DNA from 2 places in the Janthinobacterium sp. GW823-FHT06H09 genome. Region 1 is predicted to be linked to the other one. Evidence: predicted binding sites of a transcription regulator. Region 1 holds the regulator's gene; the other holds the start of a gene.
The links. The regulator HrcA, encoded in region 1, represses chaperone genes, less so after heat shock. The targets are predictions, from matches to a motif close to TTAGCACTCNNNNNNNNNGAGTGCTAA.
Positions count from the first base shown of each region.

Region 2: the regulator HrcA is predicted to act here: its motif matches at 1,606-1,632, upstream of groES (co-chaperone GroES).

Region 1 is NZ_JBXAHC010000007.1:122,023-125,452, reverse strand. Features, by position in the region: gene AC1Q6X_RS13575 (outer membrane protein assembly factor BamE) at 1-386, opposite strand, end outside; gene fur (ferric iron uptake transcriptional regulator) at 583-1,014, shown strand; gene hrcA (heat-inducible transcriptional repressor HrcA) at 1,066-2,082, opposite strand; gene AC1Q6X_RS13560 (HAD family hydrolase) at 2,200-2,925, opposite strand; gene AC1Q6X_RS13555 (hypothetical protein) at 3,172-3,430, shown strand, end outside.
Region 2 is NZ_JBXAHC010000009.1:85,915-89,344, reverse strand. Features, by position in the region: gene groL (chaperonin GroEL) at 1-1,022, opposite strand, end outside; gene groES (co-chaperone GroES) at 1,073-1,363, opposite strand; gene AC1Q6X_RS16870 (hypothetical protein) at 1,888-2,634, shown strand; gene AC1Q6X_RS16865 (hypothetical protein) at 2,791-3,054, shown strand; gene AC1Q6X_RS16860 (cell division protein ZapA) at 3,054-3,365, shown strand; RNA gene ssrS (6S RNA) at 3,420-3,430, shown strand, end outside.

The sequences.
Region 1 (3,430 bases):
TCAACCTTGCCATCCTTGCCGAAGTACACGACCACGCGGCTGCTGGTGGTTTCGCCACTGCCCCGCGCCAGACGGAATGGATAATCCCAGCGGTCGGCATGGAAGATATCGGTCAGCAGCGAAGTGCCGAGGACGAAACGCACCTGGTCGCGCGTCATGCCTACTTTCAACTGGGCCAGCATCTCTTCGGAGACAAAGTTGCCTTGTTGAATGTCAGGACGGTAGGGCGAGAAAAACCACATGAATTTTTGCAGCGGCGTAATGGTGGTCGTTTGTGCGCCCTGTTCGGGAACCAGTTCCTTGCCTTCTTTTTGAGCAGCTGCCGGCTTTTCGCCAAGAATGCCACGGTTGGCGCAGCCGGACACGGCCAGCGCGACACAGACCATGCCTGCCACGACTGGTGCTCGAAATGAAATACGGTGCCAGAGAGATGGCAATACAGCCGGGGTTACGCGCATAAATGACCTCAATTGGATGAACAAAACGCCAGGAGTGACCGGCCCGCCAAAAAAAAGCATATTTTGGCACTCCCCGACAAAACGCTATATGATAAAGCACCTGACCCACATACGAGCAACAAACATGAGTAACAATCCTAGTGATCTCAAGGCAAGCGGCCTGAAAGCCACCCTGCCACGGCTGAAGATACTCGATATCTTCCAGAGTAGCCCGGTACGCCACCTGACCGCGGAAGACGTCTACAAGATTCTGCTGGCCGACAATATGGATGTCGGCTTGGCAACTGTCTACCGTGTCCTCACGCAATTCGAACAAGCCGGCTTGCTTAACCGCAACCATTTTGAAACCGGCAAGGCGATTTTCGAACTCAACGAAGGCTCCCACCATGACCACCTGGTGTGCCTCGACTGTGGCCGGGTCGAAGAATTCTTCGACGAAGAAATCGAAATCCGCCAGCAAAAAGTGGCCGAAGAGCGCGGCTTCAAGATCGCCGAACACGCCCTGGCCATCTACGGCAACTGCACCAAGACAGCTTGCCCGCACAAAACAGCCTGACCCACGCCGGCCGTTCCCGCAAGGGGCCGGCCGGCGCAGCATTGAACCGCATCAATGATGGCTGAGCGCGCTCGACAGCAGCTTGGCCGTGATGTCGACGATCGGGATAACGCGCTCGTAAGCCATGCGCGTCGGTCCAATCACTCCCAACGTTCCCACGATCTTGCCGTTGACTTCATACGGCGCCGTCACCACGCTCATCTCATCCATCGGCACCAGGTTCGATTCGCCGCCGATGAAAATCTGCACGCCCGTCGCCTTGCTCGACACGTCGAGCAGCTGCATCAAGCCCGTCTTTTGCTCGAACATGTCGAACATCTGGCGCAGCGAATGCATATTCGATGACAGATCGCTCACGCTGAGCAAGTTGCGCTCGCCGGAAATGACCATGTCGTCGCTATGGTCGGCCATCGCTTCGCTGCCCGCTTCCACGGCCGCCTGCATCAGGCTGCCCATGTCGTCGCGCAACTGGCGCAATTCACCCTGCAGACGCACGCGCACGGCGTCGAACGACAGGCCGCCGTAATTCTGGTTGATGTAATTGGCCGATTGCACCAGTTGCGCCGGCGTATAGTCGGCCTCCGTCAGCAATAAACGGTTCTGCACATCGCCGCCGGGAGCCACGATAACGAGCAGGATGCGTTTTTCGGACAGGCGCAGGAATTCGATTTGCTGGAATACGGATTCGCGGCGCGGGCTGAGCACGACGCCGGCGAACTGCGACAGCGACGACAGCATCTGCGCCGCGTTGGCGATGGTTTTTTGCGGCTGCGGCGTCTGCAGGCGCATGCGCGACTCCACCATGTGCTCGTCCAGGTGCCGGACGGTCAGCAAGGTGTCGACAAAGATGCGGTAGCCGCGCGGCGTGGGGATGCGTCCGGCCGAGGTATGCGGACTGGACACATAACCGAGCTCTTCCAGGTCGGCCATGATGTTGCGGATCGTGGCCGGCGACAGGTCGAGGCCGGAAATTTTCGACAAGGCGCGCGAACCGACCGGCAGGCCGTCGGCGATATATCGCTCGACCAGGGCTTTCAGCAGTGTTTGGGCACGTGTATCGAGTTGCATGGTGTCTTAGGTAAGCAAATATTCTTTAAACAAGCATATTGTTAAGCAAGCGGCAACGAAAGCGGCCGAACGTGCATCAACAGCGCCTATTATGCACGTTCGCCCGTCCGACGGCGATCAATCTTCCAGTTGCTCCTGCAGCCACAGCAGCAATTCATCAAAGTTGGCGCAGATGGCGTCGGGCTGCACGCCGGCGGCCAAATGGGCATCGCTGCCCTTGCGGTTCATCCACACGGCACGCATGCCCGCCCCTTGCGCCCCCGTGACGTCGAAATACAGATCGTCGCCGACATACACGGCCTCATGCGGCGCCACGCCCAGCGCGGCGCAAGCGGCCAGGAAGATGCTGGCGTCGGGCTTGGCGACGCCGAAATCGCTGGCGGCAATCGACACTTTAAAATGCTGCGCCAGGCCGATAATTTCAAGGTCCGCATTGCCATTCGAGATCGAGCCGACCAGCATGCGCTGCCCCATCCAGGCCAGGCCGGGCAAGACATCGTCATACGGCTGCACGCGATGGCGCGCCGCCAGGAACTGCGCGATGGCGCCGTCGACCAGGGCGGGATCTTCGCCGGCGGCCTCGAAGGCGGTCAGCAAGCCCGCGCGGCGCAGCTCGATCAAATTGCCATGGAAATGCGGTTGTTCATTGAGCATGGCCAGACGGTGCTGGCGCAACAGCTCGATGGAAAACTGCTGCGCCACCTTGGGCGCATGCGTGGCCAGCCAGTCGTGCAGCAGGGTTTCGGCGGCGGCAATCACGGGGGCGATGGGCCACAAGGTATCGTCGAGGTCGAAGAGGATGGCCTTGGGCGGCACGGCAGGTTTTACAGGGGCAAGATACATGGAACTCACTATATAGATGCCGCGTCACGGTGCGCAGCCCGCAGCTATTGTCGCACCGATCGCCGCCGCCGGCATGGCGGCGCCCCCATGAAATGGGGCCGGGCCGGCGCTTCCCGGCGAAAAATTGTTACAGGGTGATACAAGGCAAGATCATCCGGCTTGCCAGATAGACTAAAATAGGCGCCATTCCAATGCGGCGCCAGCGTCCGCGTTGCGCTACCCAACCTAATTCGTTTTGGAGAATGTATGAAAAATTTGTACCTGCGCTCGATGCTGGCGGCGGCTTGCGCCGTCACATTGGCGGCCTGCGGCGGCAGCGGCGGCAATCTGTATCTGAGCGGCCAAGTCGTCAATCTGGCAAAAGATGGCCTGATTCTGCTGAATGACGGCGAACGCCTGCCTGTCACCTCAGGCCAGACTTCCTTTGTTTTCACCAAGCTGGTCAGCACCGATGACCGCTACGATATCACCATCGCGCAACAGCCAAAAGGCGCCGTGTGCACGA
Region 2 (3,430 bases), on a different contig from region 1:
GAGGCAGCTTCGCCGGCGCCATCGATGACGATGGTGTTTTCCTTGCCCACTTCGATGCGTTTCGCCTGACCCAGTTCGGCCAGGGTCACTTTTTCCAGGGTCAGGCCGACTTCTTCAGCGATCACCTGGCCGCCCGTCAGGACAGCGATGTCTTCCAGCATGGCTTTGCGGCGGTCGCCGAAGCCTGGTGCTTTCACTGCGCAGGTTTTCAGGATGCCGCGGATGTTGTTCACAACCAGGGTAGCCAGCGCTTCGCCTTCGATGTCTTCCGCGATGATCAGCAGTGGACGGCCAGCCTTGGCGACTTGTTCCAGTACCGGCAGCAGGTCACGGATGTTCGAGATTTTCTTGTCGCACAGCAGGACGAATGGGCTGTCCAGGACGGCAACTTGCTTCTCTGGGTTGTTGATGAAGTATGGCGACAGGTAGCCGCGGTCGAACTGCATGCCTTCGACGATGTCCAGCTCGTCGTTCAGCGACTTGCCGTCTTCCACCGTGATGACGCCTTCTTTGCCGACTTTTTCCATCGCTTCAGCGATACGCTCGCCGATCGAGTAGTCCGAGTTCGCCGAGATCGCGCCAACCTGGGCGATTTCCTTGGTCGTGGTGCAAGGACGGGCGATTTTCGCCAGTTCTTCGACGGTCGCTGCAACAGCTTTGTCGATACCGCGCTTCAGGTCCATCGGGTTCATGCCGGCGGCAACGAACTTCATGCCTTCGCGCACGATGGCTTGTGCCAGCACGGTCGCGGTGGTGGTGCCGTCGCCGGCGTTGTCGCTGGTGCGGGAAGCCACTTCCTTGACCATTTGCGCGCCCATGTTCATGAGCTTGTCTTTGAGTTCAACTTCTTTCGCTACCGACACGCCGTCCTTGGTGACGGTAGGGGCGCCGAACGAGCGCTCCAGGACCACGTTGCGGCCTTTCGGGCCCAAGGTGACTTTGACTGCGTTGGCGAGGATGTTGACGCCTTCGACCATCTTGGCGCGCGCTGCGTCGCCGAATACTACTTCTTTAGCTGCCATGTTCAATTCTCCTGAGTTTCGGGATGTATCTGTCTACAACGTGGAAACAATTACTTGACGACGATCGCCATGATGTCTTCTTCGCGCATGACCAGCAGCTCATCGCCGTCAACTTTGACGGTTTGGCCGGCGTACTTGCCGAACAGGACGCGGTCGCCCACTTTGACATCCAGAGGACGGACTTTGCCGTCGTCGAGAATCTTGCCATTGCCTACGGCAAGGACTTCGCCTTGATCCGGTTTTTCAGCAGCTGCATCAGGAATGATGAGGCCGGACGCAGTCTTGGTTTCCTGGTCGAGGCGTTTGACGATGACGCGATCGTTCAATGGGCGCAGATTCATACAAAACTCCTTAAAGTTCAATGGATAGGTGTTGCTAAATGAATACATGCCTGGCACAGCGCCAGGCGTGCTTTCAGTGACCGCCGTTGAAAGCAGCCCGCAACGGTCAAGCAAACCCCATGGCATCGTGTGCATGCCGGCGCTGGGCAGTGGTGGCATCGCGGCGTCGCCCGCCGCGTAGCGTTCCCTGCTGTTGCCCGGCAGACACCATCATGTCTTGAGGATTGCTACGAAAGAGTTTGTTAGCACTCTCTACTAACGAGTGCTAATTATAGGGACGGTAGGGGGCTTATTCAAGGGCTTATTCTCCGGGAAGATAAGCTTGGACGTTCTGCGCAGCCTGCATTTACGCAGGGTTTGCGCAAACGCAAGCCTCGTTCCCGGGCGTCAGCAACAGGCGCGACTCTAGCATGCCCGTCAGGCGAACGGCGTTCCTGTACGCACAGGAAACAGAGTTTTGCTATGGACTTTGATAAGATGATTGCAATTGCATATCAATATTCCCCTGTACCAGAAAGCACACCATGCCATCGACTCTTTCCCGTCCCGCCCTGCGCCTGCTCGGTGCCGCCCTCGTCGGCCTCGCCTGCCTGGGCAATGCCGCCGCGCAAACGCCCACGATCGTCGACGAAATCACCGTGGCCACCCTGACGCCGCTGGAAAAGGAGATGCTGCTCAACGAGCTGTTCAACGACCTGAACAAGGATGACGACGACCAGGAAGCCCATGTGTGGGACAATGGCGGCGACCGTGGCATGCGGGTGAAGGTCACATATAACTTCAGCAACTCCGGCATGACGGAACACAGCCTGAAGGCGCACATCTGCCGCGACCTGAAATTCGTCGTCACGGCGGGCGACAAGTCGCAAGACCTGAGCCGCCGTACGTGCTCGCAGAACAGCGGCCGTTGGGATGTGCAGGGCAAGGACCCGGCGCCCGTCGTGTATCCGCCCTTCCTGTCCGACGTGACCATCGCCAAGCTGAATGCGAAGGAACAGAAATCCTTGCTGACGGCCGCCGTGCGCACCCTGAAAGATGAAGAGGATGGCAAGAGCCGTGAATGGAGCAACAAGGGACTGGGCAATGCCGTGCCCTTGCGCGTCACTTTGACGCCCTCGCGGACGGACGCCAAACCTGGCAGCTACCACCGTACTTGCCGCGACTTGACGATGGTGCTTGATGGTAAGAGCGGCAAGCAGGAATTGACGCGCCGCTCGTGCGAAAACCGCTATGGCGGTCTCGATATCGAACCCGATTACGTCGACGAGTAAAACGCTGGCATCGCGGCGCCGGCGGATGCGTGCAGATGGCGAAAAGCGCCGGAAAAAGCGTGTATTTCACGGCAACTGACCTGCATTGATGTAAATATGTGTGACAGCGGCGTGATTCGATTGACGCCCATGGAGCGTCCGCCCTATAGTGGCGGGATGATTTCCGAATTCAACGAATTATCCGACAAAATAGGCCTGCTGGCCGAAATGACCCATGCGCTGCGCCGTGAAAACGCGCAATTGCGCAAGGACAATGCCGCGCTGGCCGCCGAGAACGCCCTGTATGTGCAACGCATGCGCGAGGCGCAGGAGCGGGTGGAAGCGTTGCTGGAAAAAATTCCCGAACTGGTGCAAGCCGGCCTGGAGCAAGCCGCTTCCGAGGCGGGCGCCTATATTGCCGAGAACGAGAAGGAAGCGTAATGCCGCGTGTCGATGTCAATATCATGGGCCAGTCCTACAGCATGGTGTGCCGCGACGGCGAAGAGCGCGCGCTGCGCGAAGCGGCGATCTATCTCGATAGCAAAATGAAAGCCATCCGCGACGCGGGCAAGGTCAAGGGCAATGACCGCATCGCCGTGCTGGCCGCGCTGGGCGTGGCCGCGGAATTCCTCTCCGTGAAGTCGCCGCAAGGTCCGCTGTCGGAACTGACGATCCTGGAAGTGAAGCAAAAGATCTCGGCCATGCACACTGTCCTCGACAGCGCATTGACGCCCCAGGAAAACCTTTTTTAAGCGGACACGGTACGATTTGTCTTTGCGATGCGAGATCAAAGGAGTAAACTTGGGTCTACCCTGCG